Regions from separate parts of the Umezawaea sp. NPDC059074 genome, predicted to be linked through region 2. Evidence: riboswitches for the same ligand, from Rfam matches in the RefSeq annotation. Region 2 holds a riboswitch; each other region holds the start of a gene.
What was found. Region 2 has a riboswitch for cobalamin ahead of ACFWW9_RS05120 (putative cobaltochelatase). Riboswitches for the same ligand answer to the same signal wherever they lie in the genome.

Region 1: it holds a riboswitch for cobalamin, as region 2 does, so the genes downstream of both, ACFWW9_RS27765 (ribonucleoside-diphosphate reductase subunit alpha) here and ACFWW9_RS05120 (putative cobaltochelatase) in region 2, are expected to answer to the same signal.
Region 3: it holds a riboswitch for cobalamin, as region 2 does, so the genes downstream of both, ACFWW9_RS28080 (prenyltransferase/squalene oxidase repeat-containing protein) here and ACFWW9_RS05120 (putative cobaltochelatase) in region 2, are expected to answer to the same signal.

Annotation. Positions count from the first base shown of each region.
Region 1 is NZ_JBHYHC010000069.1:29,380-34,267, reverse strand. It holds gene ACFWW9_RS27785 (DUF4230 domain-containing protein) at 1-545, opposite strand, end outside; gene ACFWW9_RS27780 (hypothetical protein) at 599-1,006, opposite strand; gene ACFWW9_RS27775 (DUF998 domain-containing protein) at 955-1,689, opposite strand; gene ACFWW9_RS27770 (hypothetical protein) at 1,741-1,896, opposite strand; cobalamin riboswitch at 2,000-2,214, shown strand; gene ACFWW9_RS27765 (ribonucleoside-diphosphate reductase subunit alpha) at 2,456-4,888, shown strand, end outside.
Region 2 is NZ_JBHYHC010000006.1:148,886-153,773, forward strand. It holds gene ACFWW9_RS05105 (cytochrome P450) at 1-29, shown strand, start outside; gene ACFWW9_RS05110 (alpha/beta fold hydrolase) at 1-822, opposite strand, end outside; gene ACFWW9_RS05115 (RNA polymerase sigma factor) at 877-1,788, opposite strand; cobalamin riboswitch at 1,837-1,980, shown strand; gene ACFWW9_RS05120 (putative cobaltochelatase) at 2,019-3,977, shown strand; gene cobO (cob(I)yrinic acid a,c-diamide adenosyltransferase) at 3,987-4,601, shown strand; gene ACFWW9_RS05130 (cobyrinate a,c-diamide synthase) at 4,595-4,888, shown strand, end outside.
Region 3 is NZ_JBHYHC010000071.1:6,437-11,324, forward strand. It holds gene ACFWW9_RS28070 (ABC transporter substrate-binding protein) at 1-275, opposite strand, end outside; gene ACFWW9_RS28075 (hypothetical protein) at 272-2,731, opposite strand; cobalamin riboswitch at 2,828-2,896, opposite strand; cobalamin riboswitch at 3,043-3,181, shown strand; gene ACFWW9_RS28080 (prenyltransferase/squalene oxidase repeat-containing protein) at 3,215-4,219, shown strand; gene ACFWW9_RS28085 (M6 family metalloprotease domain-containing protein) at 4,406-4,888, shown strand, end outside.

The DNA.
Region 1 (4,888 bases), on a different contig from region 2:
GACTCCTTGGCCGCGTCGGAGATCTTCTGCTCCGCCGCGACGTAGAACTGCTGCTGGTCGGCGGTCTGCACGACGCTGTTCAGCCGGTCGAACAGCCCGCGCTCCTGCGCGAACACGTAGCTGCGCTCGTGGTTGATGTTCGGCTTGTCCAGCCGCGGCTTCGGCAGCGCGATGTCGACGGTCTTCTTCTCCTGCGACACCACCATCGCGTTCTCCGCGAGCCCGCCGAAGTCGACGTAGGCGTTGACGGACCCGGCGGAGACGAACAGGGTCCGCGACCCGGCCAGGACGTCCGGGACGAACCGCACGTCCTTCTCGATGTCGATCACGACCTGGTAGTCGCCGGAGGCGGCGTGGTACTGGCTCAGGTCGCGGATCGACCGCAGCAGCGCGGGCTGGCTGCGGTCGACCGTGTCGGTGCCGAACGGGTTGAGCTTGGGCAGCACGCCCACGATCTGGAGCGCGGCGGCGGCCACGACGACCAGGCACACCGCCACGACCCCGCGGAAGAGCCACCGCGAACCGGACCGCCAGGGAAGTCTCATACCCGGACGGGTACCCGGTCCGCACCCCCGTCAGACGGGGCCGAACGGACGCATCAGTAGTTGTCGCCGCCGAAGAAGATCTCCTCGATCTGGTCGGCGGTGCCCGCGAGCAGCGACAGCGGCTCGACGAACTCGTGGATGTCCAGCGTCTCCAACGGCAGCGAGTGCCGCAGCACCACGTGCTCCCCCATGATCGCCGCGCCGGACGCGATCGAGGACCGGCCGACCTCCTCCAGCAGCGCGCGCAGGTCGCACTTGGCGGCCAGGCCCACGGGGGAGGCGATCTGCACCCACTCGTGCTTCGCGTCCAGCACCTCGCGCACCAGGATGACGACCTGGGTGCGCTCGTCCTCCTCGTCCAGGTGCTCGAAGCCGTACAGGATCCGCATCTCGTCGGAGTCCTCCGAGATCACGTCGTACTGGTCGCGGACGTACGCCGCGAGGTCTCCCCACGTTGCCATGCCCCGAGTTTAGGGCGGTTCGCCGCTCCCAGGGCCCACAACCCGGCGACCAGGACGGCGATCACCTCCGTGAACACCAGGATCCGCTCGACGTACCCGATCGGGAACACCCGCCACCACGCGGTGCCACCGGAGGCGTGCACGAGAACGGCGTACAGCAGGGGCGAGAACGCCAGCACGGACAGGACGCCGAACCCCAGCGTCCACCGGGCGTGGCCGCCCCACGTCGGGTCCCGCAGCCACGGGCGGGCCAGCGCGATCATCGCGATCGGCAGGCTCACGAACGCGAGCAGGCTCGCCGCCCGGTGGATGCCGCCGCTCGCCGACGTCGACGGCAGCGACCAGTCCTGCTTCGGGAACGCCACCACGAGCGCCAAACCCAACGACCACAACGAAAGCGCGACGGCGCCGGTGGAGAACCAGCGGGTGACACCGCGGCGCACGAGCACGGCGGCGATCACCAGCGACCCGGCGGCGAGCAGCGACACGGCCACCTCGAAGACCCACGCGTTCGCGCCGAGGCCGTACTGGCTGATCGTGCGGCGCAGCTCGGCGGGGGCCTCCAGCGCGTTGCGCAGGTCCAGCGCGCCGATCATCGCGACGGTCGTCAGGACGGCGGTCAGGCCCGCCACGGCGACCACGCGGGGAAGGGCGCTCGGTCTCGTCAGCTCTGCGGTCGTCACGACCGGCAAAACGCCCGGACCGGACACGGGGTTCCGTGATTCAGCAAACCATCAGGAACGCCTGGCCAGCCGGAAGACCACGACGGCGGCCACGGCGAGCGCTCCGGTGAGCCACGGGACGGCCGGGCCGACGGCCAGGGACCCCACCGCGAGCGCCCCGGCGGCGGTGGCCGCGACACGCGGGGCCGAGGGTTCCCCGTCACCCATTCGTCGCACTCCCCCCGCCGGTCACCCTGCACTTTCACCTTATCGCATGACCTGGGCAACAAAGACCATCTTGGGCTGCGCGGCGAACCCCACCCCCACATGTAGTATCCAACGCGCTGATGGTTCACCTCCGGTCCACCCGGTGGTGAGGCAAGAGGGAATCCGGTGCGAATCCGGAGCTGCCCCGCAGCGGTGAGCGGGAACGACCGCCGTCATGAAGCACTGGACGCGAGTCCGGGAAGCGACGGCCAGTAGGTCCGCCGGCGAGAGCCGGAGTGCCCGCGAGTCCGAAGACCTGCCACCAGCGTGCACGCGACCGCGTGCACTACCCCGGTGCCCCGAGGGAGGGCGCGCGCGGACGGCTCACGGCGCCTCCTGCCGTGCTGCCTGCGCGTAGCTCCCCCGCGGTTCTCCGGGTGTCCACCGAGCTCGCGAGGAGAGAGCCGTGATGTCGCACTCCAGCCCGGACGGCTGACTCTCCGCGCACCCCCGAGTTTCCGACCGTCGAGCGCTGCTCGCCGGGCGATGCCACCTGCCCGAACACCACCCGCGGAGAGTCATGTCCCCCACCGAAACACCCGTTCAAGTCCCGGTGATCAGCCGCGACGGCACGGTGTCGCCGTTCGACGCGACCAAGATCGCCACCGCCGTGGCCAAGGCCTTCCACGCCGTCGAGGGCGCCGAGGCCGCCGGGTCGCAGCGGGTGCGCGAGCTGGTCGCGGACCTGACCCGGCAGGTCGAGGAGAAGCTGCGCAGGCAGGCCGGGCCGGATCGCGGGGTGCACATCGAGCAGATCCAGGACCAGGTCGAGCTGGTGCTGATGCGCGACGGCCACCACAAGGTCGCCCGCGCGTACGTGCTGTACCGCGAGGAGCACGCCAAGGCCCGGACCGCCGAGCAGCCCGCCGCCGAGGTCCGGCCCGCGCTGACCGTGAGGTTCCCGGACGGCCGGGTCGAGCCGCTGGACTTCGACCGGCTCGCGCTGGTGATCTCCGAGGCGTGCGCCGGGCTGCCCGCGACGTCCGCGGAGACCGTGCTGGCCGAGACGCGGCGCAACCTGTACGACGGCATCAGCCGCGCCGAGCTGGCCGTGGCGCCGGTGATGTCCGCGCGCACGATGGTCGAGATCGACCCGGACTACTCGCTGGTCAGCGCCCGGCTGCTGCTGGACAAGCTGCGCCGCGAGGCGCTGTCGTTCCTGGCCGGCAAGGACGACGAGGCCAACCACGCGGAGATGTCCGTGCGGTACCCGGAGTACTTCGCGTCCTTCGTGCGGCGGGGCGTCGAGCTGGGGCAGCTCGACCCGCTGCTGGAGGAGTTCGACCTGGCCCGGCTCGGCGCGGCGCTGCTGCCCGACCGCGACCTGGCGTTCCAGTTCCTCGGCATGCAGGTCCTGTACGACCGGTACTTCCTGCACAGCGACGAGAACCGCTACGAGCTGCCGCAGGCGTTCTTCATGCGCGTGGCCATGGGCTTGGCGCTGCGCGAGGACGACCGCGAGGCGCGGGCGATCGAGTTCTACGAGCTGCTGTCGTCGTTCGACTTCATGTGCTCCACGCCCACGCTGTTCAACGCCGGGACCACGCGCCCGCAGCTCTCGTCGTGCTTCCTCACGACGGTGGACGACGACCTCCAGGGCATCTTCCACGGGATCAGCAACAACGCGCTGCTGTCGAAGTTCGCGGGCGGCCTGGGCAACGACTGGACGCCGGTCCGCGGCATCGGCGCGCACATCAAGGGCACCAACGGCAAGTCGCAGGGCGTCGTGCCGTTCCTGAAGATCGCCAACGACACGGCCGTCGCGGTGAACCAGGGCGGCAAGCGCAAGGGCGCGGTGTGCGCGTACCTGGAGACGTGGCACATCGACGTCGAGGAGTTCCTCGACCTGCGCAAGAACACCGGCGACGAGCGCCGCCGCACGCACGACATGAACACGGCGAACTGGGTGCCGGACGAGTTCATGCGCCGGGTCCGCTCGGGCGGCGACTGGACGCTGTTCTCCCCCGACGAGGTGCCGGACCTGCACGACCTGTTCGGCGACGCGTTCGCCGCGCGCTACCGCGAGTACGAGGCGGCGGCGGACCGCGGCGAGGTCAAGGTGTTCCGGCGGCTCAAGGCCGCGGACATGTGGCGGCGGATGCTGACCATGCTGTTCGAGACCGGGCACCCGTGGATCACCTTCAAGGACCCGTGCAACCTGCGCTCGCCGCAGCAGCACTCCGGCGTCGTGCACTCGTCCAACCTGTGCACCGAGATCACGCTGAACACGAACCTCGACGAGGTCGCGGTGTGCAACCTCGGGTCGGTCAACCTGGCCCAGCACACCGGTCCCGACGGGATCGACAGCGCGCGGCTGGAGAAGACCGTGCGGACCGCCGTGCGGATGCTCGACAACGTGATCGACGTGAACTACTACACGATCCCGGAAGCCCGTCGGGCGAACATGCGGCACCGGCCGGTCGGCCTGGGGCTCATGGGGTTCCAGGACGCGCTGTTCGCGCAGCGGATCGCGATGGGGTCGACCGCGGCCGTCGAGTTCGCGGACCGCAGCATGGAGGAGATCAGCTACTACGCGATCTCCGCGTCGGCCGACCTCGCCGCGGAGCGCGGGGCGTACGAGTCCTACGAGGGTTCGCTGTGGTCGCGGGGGATCCTGCCGTTCGACTCGATCGCGCTGCTGGCCTCGACCCGCGGCGCGGACCTGGAGCTGGACCGCTCGTCCACGCTGGACTGGGACTCGGTGCGGGCGCGGGTGCTCGCCGTGGGGATGCGCAACTCCAACGTGATGGCCATCGCGCCGACGGCGACGATCGCGAACATCTGCGGCGTGAACCAGTCGATCGAGCCGCTGTACCGGAACCTGTACGTGAAGTCGAACATGTCCGGCGACTTCACCGTGGTGAACCCGGACCTGATCCGGGACCTGAAGGCGCGCGGGCTGTGGGACGAGGTCATGGTGAGCGACCTCAAGTACTACGACGGGAGCCTGTCG
Region 2 (4,888 bases):
GAGGTGGCCGAAGTGGCCGCTGTCGGTGAGCGCGAGCGCCTGGGCGTGCGGGATGCCCGCGGTCAGCAGTTCCGCCCAGCGCGGGCCGCAGATGACGTCGTGCGCGCCCACCACCACGAGCGTCGGCACGGTGATCTCCGGCAGTTCCTCCCGCACGTCGAACGGTCGCGGTTCGACGCCGAGGTCCGGGGCGCGGTACGCCCGCAGCCCATCGCGCAGCGGGCGGAACTCCGCCTCCCGGCCGTAGAAGTCAGCGAAGTAGGAGGGCAGCAGGTCCTTGACCAGCTGGGTCTTGCCGTCGTCGTCCAGGTCGGAGCCGATGCGCGCGAACGCCGCGGCGACCTCGGGTGCCTGGTGGCGCTCGGCGAACCTGGTGACGTTGGCGACGGCGTCGGCCCAGAACTCCTCGCCGGTGACCGGCGACGTGTCGTACAGGACGATGCCCGACACCCGGTCGGCGTGCTCGAGGACGTGCCGCAGCACGACGAAACCGCCGTGGGAATGGCCCAGCAGAGCCACCTTCGGCACGCCGAGGTGCTCCACGACGGCGTGCAGGAACCGCGTGTAGGTGTCGAGGTGGTAGCCGGACGGGTCGGCCAGCCTGCCGGAGTCGCCGGTGCCGATGGGCTCCAGGTAGACCATCGTGAGGTGCTGTTCGAGCGCGGTCGACCTCAGGTACTGCCAGGCGATGCCGGGGCCGCCGGAGTGCGCGACGCACACGGGACCCGAGCCCGCCACGTGGTAGCGCTGGGCGATGCCCTCGACGGTGATCGTGTGCGTGCCGGGGGTGAGCGGGGTCGTGACTTCTTCGAATCGGTTCACGTGAGCACGATGCGGGGGAGGCCGAGAAGTTCGGTGCGAGGGCTGTGACGCCGCTCACGCCGGGTGGAACAGGCGCAGCCGGTGGTAGCGGCCGCCGCGGTGGGACATCATCCAGATCACGCCGGGCGGGCAGTGGTCCGGGTCGTCGGGCGGGTTGACCAGGTCCATCTCCCACAGCGTGAGGTCGCGGCTGACGAGCGCCGCCCCGAACCGCTGCCGGACGCCCGCCTCGAGGTCGCAGTTCATCCCGTCGATCATCGTCCCGACGCCGCCGCGCACAGCGCCCGCGAGCAGTTCCGCGTCCGGCGTCCACCGGTCCGCGACCACCTCGGCGAACGCCCCGCGCTCGGCGGCGGCCAGCGTGTCGAGCGCCTCCGCCTTGCTCCGCTCGGTCTTCTCGGCGATGTCGTCGTGCGTGAGGTCGGCGGTGGTGAGCAGGGCGTCGGCGAGGGACGTCCTGGCCGCGTTCAGCCTGCTCCGCACCGTCCCGACCGGCACCTCGCACGCAGCCGCGATCTGCTCGTACGAGGTCACGCCGCTGAAGTGCCGCAGCAGCACGGCCAGCCGCAGCGGTTCGGACAGCTCGCCGATCGCGTGCCACACCCAGTCCCGCAGCGCGCCCTCCTCGACGACCTGGTCCGGCGTCGGACCGAGCGCGGGCAGCGTCTCGGGGACCGCGACGGCCTGGGGAGCGCGCAGCCGCATCCGGCCCGCGTTGCGGGTGACCATCCGCAGCCACGGGCCCACGGCGGCGGGATCGCGCAGGTCGCCGATCCGGCTCACCGCCGTGAGCGACGCGTCCTGCACGGCGTCGTCGGCGTCCGGCCCGTAGCCCAGGACGCCCAGCGCGACCGCGCGCATCCCGGCCCGGTGCCGGGCCAGCAGCGTCCCCAACGCCGTCACCTCGCCGCTCTGGGCGGCGCGGACCAGTTCCGCGTCCGAGAGGACACCCGGCTCATCGCTCACGGGGCCGATTGTCCACCCCGCGCGGATGTGATCAGACTCGCCGAGGGGTTGGTAGGCGCGGAGCGGGATGCGACGATGCGAAAGCTGTAGGGGTGCGCGAGGAAGCCGGTGGGAATCCGGCACGGTCCCGCCACTGTGACCGGGTAGGAGAGATCCGGGAGTCAGGAACTCGACCCCCGAGTCACTTCTCCCGGACACGGGCGTGGACACCCGAGGAAGGACCTCCCCGCATGACCTCGCGCTTCCCCTTTTCCGCGGTCGTCGGTCACGACGACCTGCGACTGGCCCTGCTGTTGAACGCCGTGCACCCCGGTATCGGCGGTGTGCTGGTCAGGGGTGAGAAGGGCACCGCCAAGTCGACGGTCGTGCGAGCCCTCGCCGCCTTGCTGCCGGAACTGGCCGTCGTGCCGGGCTGCCGGTTCGGCTGCGACCCGCTGGTCGACACCGAGTGCCCGGACGGCCCGCACCTCGGCGACGCCGCCGAACGCCGTCCCGCCAAGCTGGTCGAGCTGCCCGTCGGCGCGACCGAGGACCGCCTGGTCGGCTCGCTGGACCTGGAGCGCGCCCTGACCGAGGGCGTCCGCGCCTACCAGCCGGGCCTGCTGGCGGCCGCGCACCGCGGCGTCCTCTACGTCGACGAGGTCAACCTGCTGCACGACCACCTCGTGGACCTGCTGCTGGACGCGGCCGCGATGGGCCGCGCGCACGTGGAGCGCGAGGGCGTGTCGATCTCGCACGCGGCGTCGTTCCTGCTGGTCGGGACGATGAACCCGGAGGAGGGTGAACTCCGCCCGCAGTTGCTGGACCGCTTCGGCCTCACGGTCGCCGTGCGCGCCTCGCGCGACGTGGCCACCCGGACCGAGGTCATCCGCCGCAGGCTGGCTTACGAGGCCGACCCCGAGGGCTTCGCCGCCCGCTGGGAGGCCGCGGACGCCGAGCTGGCCGACCGGATCGTGACCGCTCGCGCGGCGCTGCCGACCGTGGCGCTGCCGGACTCCGAGCTGCGCCGGATCGCGGGCGTGTGCGCGGCGTTCGAGGTGGACGGGATGCGCGCCGACCTGGTCGTGGCCCGCACGGCCGTGGCGCACGCGGCGTGGCGCGGCGCGGACGTCGTGGAGGAGGCCGACGTCGAGGCCGCCGTCCGGCTCGCGCTGCCGCACCGCAAGCGCCGCGACCCGTTCGACGAGCCGGGTCTGGAGGAGGAGCAGCTCGCCGATGCCATGCAGCAGGCGGCCGAGCACGCCGACAACGAGCCCGAGCCGGACGGGCCTCCCGACGGTCCCGACGACGGCGGTCAGCCCGCGCCCGAGGGCTCCGAGCAGCCGCAACAGCAGCCGCAGCAGGGTGGGTCGGGGTCGTCGGACAAGCCCCCGGCCGCGCCCGCTCCGGCGTTCCGCGCCCGGCTGCTCCAGGTGCCCGGTGTCGGCGAGGGCGCGCCCGGCAGGCGGTCACGGGCCCGCGCCCGCACCGGCCAGGTCGTCCGTTCGTCCACTGTGGACGGTGCTGGGCTGCACCTGGTCGGCACGCTGGCCGCCGCCGCGCCGCACCAGAACTCCCGCGGCCGCACCGGTCCCGGCCTGCTGCTCAAGGCCGGTGACGTGCGGCTGTCGGTCCGCGAGGGCAAGGAGGGCAACCTCGTCCTCTTCGTCGTGGACGCCTCCGGCTCGATGGCCGCCCGGCAGCGGATGTCCGCCGTCAGCGGCGCGGTGATCTCCCTGCTCCGCGACGCCTACCAGCGCCGCGACAAGGTCGGCGTGGTCACGTTCCGCGGCTCGTCCGCCGAGGTCGCGCTGCCGCCCACCACGTCGGTCGACGCGGCCGCGGCCCGGCTGCGCCGGATGCGCACCGGCGGCCGGACCCCGTTGGCGGACGGCCTGCTCAAGGCCCGCAGGCTCCTGGAGATCGAACGGCTCCGCGACCCCCGCCGTCGTCCGCTGCTGGTGCTGCTCACCGACGGCCGCGCCACCTCGACCGGCGCGGGCGGGGACCCGATGCGGGACGCGCTGCGCGCCGCGGGCCTGCTGGCCGCCGACGGCACCGCGTCCGTCGTCGTCGACTGCGAGCACGGCCCGATCCGGCTCGGCCTGGCCGCCAAGGTCGCCGTCGCGCTCGACGGGGCCTGCCTGCGCCTGGAAGAACTGTCCGCCGACCAGGTCGCGGGCGTCGTCCGCGCGGCCCGCGCCGCCTAGGAGACCCCGGTGCCCCAAGGACAACCCGCGTCGGTCCCGAAGGACGGCCTGACCACCCGGCAGCGGCGCAACCGGCCGCTGCTGATGGTCCACACCGGCGAGATGAAGGGGAAGTCGACCTCGGCGTTCGGGCTCGCCCTGCGCGGCTGGAACCAGGGCTGGTCGATCGGTGTGTTCCAGTTCGTGAAGTCGGCGAAGTGGAAGGTCGGCGAGGAGGAGGCGTTCAAGGCGCTCGGCCGCGTGCACGACGAGACTGGCGCGGGAGGGCCGGTCGAGTGGCACAAGATGGGCGAGGGCTGGTCCTGGACCCGCAAGCAGGGAACGGAGCAGGACCACGCCACCGCGGCGCTGGAGGGCTGGCGGGAGATCTCCCGGCGGATCGCCGAGGGCGTTCACGGCCTGTACGTTCTGGATGAGTTCACCTACCCGATGCACTGGGGCTGGGTGGACGTCGACGAGGTGGTGTCCGTGCTGAGGGACCGGCCGGGCCACCAGCACGTCGTGATCACCGGCAGGTACGCCCCACCCGCCCTGCTGGACGCCGCCGACCTGGTGGTGGAGATGTCCAAGGTCAAGCACCCCATGGACGACGGGCAGAAGGGCCAGAAGGGGATCGAGTGGTGAATCGGCTGGTGGTCGCGGCGCCCGCGTCGGGCAGCGGCAAGACCACCGTGGCTACCGGGCTGATGGCCGCCCTGCGCCGCTCCGGCAGCAGGGTCGCGCCGTTCAAGGTCGGCCCGGACTACATCGACCCCGGCTACCACGGCATCGCCACGGGACTGCCCGGCCGCAACCTCGACCCGGTGATGGTGGGGGAGCAGAAGGTCGCGTCGCTGTTCGTGCACGGCTCGCGCGGCACGGACATCGCCGTGGTCGAGGGCGTGATGGGCCTGTTCGACGGGCGGATCGAC
Region 3 (4,888 bases), on a different contig from region 2:
CCCGCGACGACGATCCCCGCGTCCTGCAACGCCTTCACGCCCGTGCGGTCCGTGCCGGGGTTGGCGTTGGGCGAGCAGCGGGTGAGGGTGGGCGCGGCGGTGCCGCCGTTGCCGTCCAGCTCCTGGAAGTCGATCACGACGGTGACACCGGTCAGCGCGTCGGCCCCGGTGCAGACGCCGTTGTACCCCTTGGTGGGGTCGTAGGCCTGCGCGGGCGCGGGAACGGCGATCGACAGTCCGATCAGGACGGACACGGCGGCGACGAGCTTTCTCACGGTGCGACCCCCTTGGTCTTGATCACGCGGCGGAGAACGAGGACGAGCAGGAAGGCGATGGCGAGCAGCGCCGCTCCGAACCCGGAGAGCGCCCAGACCAGCCACGGCGGCGTCGGGAACGCCGCCGCCACGGGCTGGGGGTCGGCCGTCTTGACGTCGGCGAGCGGCAGTCGAACGGCGGGCGACAGCGGGGACGACGCCGCGCTGAGCCACGACCGGCCCGCGACGCCCTGGGCGGCGGCGAGGCTCGTGGCGAAGTCGGTCCGGCCGTCGCTCGCGGCGGCCGATCCCCGCGCGAGGCCGCCGTCCGCGAGCACCAGCTCCCCCAACGTCCGCGCGGTGTCGCTGGCGTCCAGCCCGGCCACCTGCCGGGCGGCGGCGACCGCGGCGGCCACCGGGACGTCGAACTCGCCGGACGCCGGCCTCGTGCTGAGCGCGGTCACTGCCGAGAGGAAACCCTTGAGCCGCTGGGGAGACCAGTCCACCGGAGCGGTGCTCTCGGTGTGCGGCCTCGCGTTCAGCGCCGTCACGGCGGCGGCCGTCGCCGCGAGGTCGCCGGACGCGCACTTCCCGTCGCCGAGGTGCTCGGGGAACGTGCCGTCGGCGCACTGGGCCGCCAGCAGCACGTCCACGGCGACGCCGGGATCGCCCGCGGTGGCGAGCAGCGCCCACGCGTGCCGTGCGGTCGTGTCGTCCGCGTCGGCGAACGCGCCCCGGTCGGTGAACCTGCCGTCCTCGCCGCGCAACGCCACCAGGTCGCCGCGCAACCGGGCCGCGAGGTCGTCCGCCCGCGCGAACTGCGCGACGACCACGAGCTTGGCCAGCGGTTCGGCGTAGGCGGCGGACCCCTGCTCGTAGGGCGCTCCGTGGGCGTAGGCCTGGACCGCGTCCGGGCCGAGGAGGAAGTCCGTGGCCCGCGCGACCGTCTCGGGCTGCTCGCCCAAGGCGCGCAACGCGAGCACCAGGTCGGCCGTGGCGTCGTAGTCCACGTACGTCTTGCCGTCCTCGGTGACCTCGACGTGGTCGCCGTTCACCACCCGGTTCGCCAGGTACGCGCCGAGCCTCGCGCCGGGTGTCGTGGTGCTCGGGCGGACCGTGGACGACGTCGGCTGGACCACCTGCGCCTTGGCGCCCGCGATGGTCCGGGGCGCGGGGACGACGGTCACCGTCCTCGTGGCGGTCGTGGCTTCCGCGGAAGTCGTGGTGGTCGACGAACCGGTCGTGGTCGTCGTGGTGCCGGTGGTGGACGGCTCCTCGGGCATCTCGCCCCTGGCGAGCGCGTACCACCCGACCTGGGACAGGCCGAGCGACGCTTGGGCGCTCGCGCGGAGCCACGTGTCGAGCCCGCTGATGCCGGTGGCGCGCGCGGCCGTGTACGCGCCGGGGTTGTAGGCGATCGCGCCGAGTTCGCCCGCGAGGGAGGTGCCCCCGTCGGCCTCGGCGGTGGCCTGCGCGGACTTGAGGTAGCCGACGCCGCGGTCGACCGCGCTGTCGGAGCCGCCCGCGTCGGCGAGCGCCTGCACGATCAGGCCGGTGCTGTTGGTGTTCGCCGCCTCGGTGCCGACGCCGCCGCCCCAACCACCGCTCGCGGTCTGGTGCGCGGTGAGCCACGAGACCGTCCGGCCGATCGGCTCGTCGAGCCCTTCGGCCCCGGCGCGTTTCGCGGCCAGCATCGCCGACAGCGCGAGGCCGGTCGTATCGCCGTCCGGCGAGGACAGGTCGAAGGGTTTGCCCTCGTCGCACGTCGAGACCTTGTAGCCGTTCGGGGTGACGTGGTCGCCGGTCTCGGTCGTCGGGATGTACCCGAAGAAGATCCGGAAGTACCCCTCGGAGCACTGCTGCGTGAGCATCGTGTCGAGGGCGAGCCGGTCGTTCTCCCCCGCCGCGGCCAAGCCGATCACGCCGAGCGCCTGGCCGAACATGTTGGCGTTGTTGGTGACGAAGTCGGCGAAGTCGGGGTTCTTCGAGTAGTCGCTGATCCGGCCCTTGTCCGGGCCGGACCGCCGGATCGAGTCACGGGTCTCGGCGACCATGTCGTGGCCGTCGAACCTGTGCGGGTCGCGTCCGGCGATCTGCGCGGCGACCAGCACCTTCGCGGCCGCGCCACCGACGATGATGGCGTCGAACCCGGAGTCCGGGACCAGGGCGTCCCACGTGTAGTAGTCGGTCGCGTGGCCCTTGTCGTCCAGGTAGTCGACGACGGGCGCGGCGAGCGCCCCGTCGCCGGACGCGTGCAGCGCGAACAGCACGTCGAGCATCAGGCCGTAGTCCGGCAGCGAGCCCCCGTTGGGGTTCTCCAGCGTGCCGTCCGGCGCGAGCTTCGAGGCGAGCCACCGGGAGTTCGAGCGGGCCGCGGCGCGATCACCGGCGGCGACGGCCGTGCCCGCGACGAGGGCGGCGACCAGGCCAGCGGCGGTGGCGAACGCCAGTGCCGCCCCGATCCGGCGACGACGCATGCTCTCCTCCTTTGCGGCACGAGGAGGACAGGCGCGGAACGCCGAAGTCACCCCTGCTCATCGCGACAGCGGGTTGGACGGTTCAGCCACCCGCGCGGTAACCCGACTCGCCACAGGAACGTGGCCCACGGTTGCGCGACAGCGCCGGATTTCGACCGGCTTCCCCTGCACGGGTGGCGGTGTTCAGTTGTGGTGGCGGCCGAGGCTAACACCCGGTTTCCGCCGAACGGCACCGCCGACGGAGTCGGTTGCGGACATCACAACGCGGACGTGGTGCGGGTTCCCGAAGCACTCGCCCGACTCTTCCGGCCGGTGGGATGAGAGCCTGTGGTCCGTCCAACTCCATTCAGCGCGGAGCGGGGGAAGTCCGGTGAGAGCCCGGCGCTGACCCGCAACGGTGTGCCCCTCCGGGGGCGAGCCCGGTTACCCGCCCCGCGCGGTGATCCACCAACTCCTGTCGTGGAAGTGCGGGAAAGGTTCCTCATGAGACGTTTGGCGCTCGCTGTCGCCCTGCTGTGCGGTTTCGGCCTGGTGGCCGCCCCAACGGCGACCGCCACCACGACCAAGGCCGACGCCGCCTCCGGGTGGCTCGCCCGGCAACTGGTCGACGGTGAACGGTTCGAGGTCGAGTTCGGCGGGGTGAAGTACCCCGACCAGGGCTTGACGATCGACGCGATCTTCGCGTTCGCCGCCTCGCGGACGTCGAACACCAACGCGGGCAAGGCGATCACCTGGCTGGCGAGGCCGGAGGTCACCGCCGGGTACGTCGGCGGCGGCACCGAGGCCTACGCGGGAGCGCACGCCAAGCTGATGCTCGCCGCGCAGGTCCGCGGCAAGGACCCGGCGTCGTTCGGCGGCGTCGACCTCAAGGCGGGCCTGCTCTCCCTGCTCACGCCGTCCGGCCGGTTCTCCGACCGCTCCGACTTCGGCGACTACAGCAACGCCTTCACCCAGTCGCTCGCGCTGCTGGCCCTCGACCGCACGCCGTCGGGCGCGCCCGCGACCGCCGTGGCGTTCCTCGCGGGCACCCAGTGCCCCGACGGGGGTTTCCCGCTCACGTTCGGCGCGACCCCGTGCGCCAGTGACGTGGACTCGACCGCGATGGTCGTGCAGGCGTTGCGCGCCACCGGCGACACGGTGAACGCCGCCGAGGGCACGGGGTGGCTCGTCACCCAGCAGCACACCGACGGCGGCTTCGGCGTCGGCGCCGGCGCGTCGAACGCGAACAGCACCGGCCTCGCCGCCGAGGCGCTCGCCGGCCACCGCCCGGTGGCCGCGGTCAAGGCACGGCAGTTCCTCCGGTCGTTGCAGGTCGGCTGCGCGGGCGCCGTGGCGGACCGCGGCGCGATCGCCTACGACGCGACCGGGTTCGACCAGTCGACCGCGCCCCGCGCGACCGCGCAGGCCGTCCTCGGCCTGACGGGTGTCCCGCTGTCGTCGCTGAACGGCGGCGGCGTCGCCCAGGCCCCGGTCCTGACCTGCCCGTGAGCGAAGACCTTCCGGGTGGTTTCCACGGGAAACCACCCGGAAAGTCCTTTGTGGACATATGGATGGCAGGCACGACGGAGCCCTCGGAGCCGGACCGACCGCGCGTCGGGGATTTCCGTTAACTGACAACGCCCGACGGGTGATCGCCGGTGGCTAGCGTGAGGGGTTCTACTCCACGGAGGTGGCATGGACCACTCACCTGTCCGTCGTGGGCTTCGGCGCCCCGCACTGCTGATCACGACGCTGTTCTCGGTCGCCGCGCTCGTCGCGGGCACCTCCAGCGTGACCGCCGCTCCCCTCGACGACCCCCTGCACCACTGGCAGTTCGACCACTGGCCGCAGCAGCAGCCGTGGCAGGAGTCCCGCGATTCCGCCCGTGTGGCGGCGAAAGCCGGGTTCCCCGGTCCCGTTGACCCGCAGAACTGGGTCAACCCCGACCACATGACGTGGGAGGCGGACTACCGCAAGATCCCCGGCACGAACTGGGCCGACCCGTCGGTCAAGGGATCGGTGCGCAACTTCAAGGGCGCGCTGGTCCTGCTGGACTACCCGAACCAGCCGTTCGTCGTGACCCAGCCGAAGCAGTCGACCGTGTTCGGCAACCCCAGCGCGGAGGCCAGCGGCGTGCCGCGCGACCAGGTCGCCCGGTTCTACCAGGACTTCCTCAAC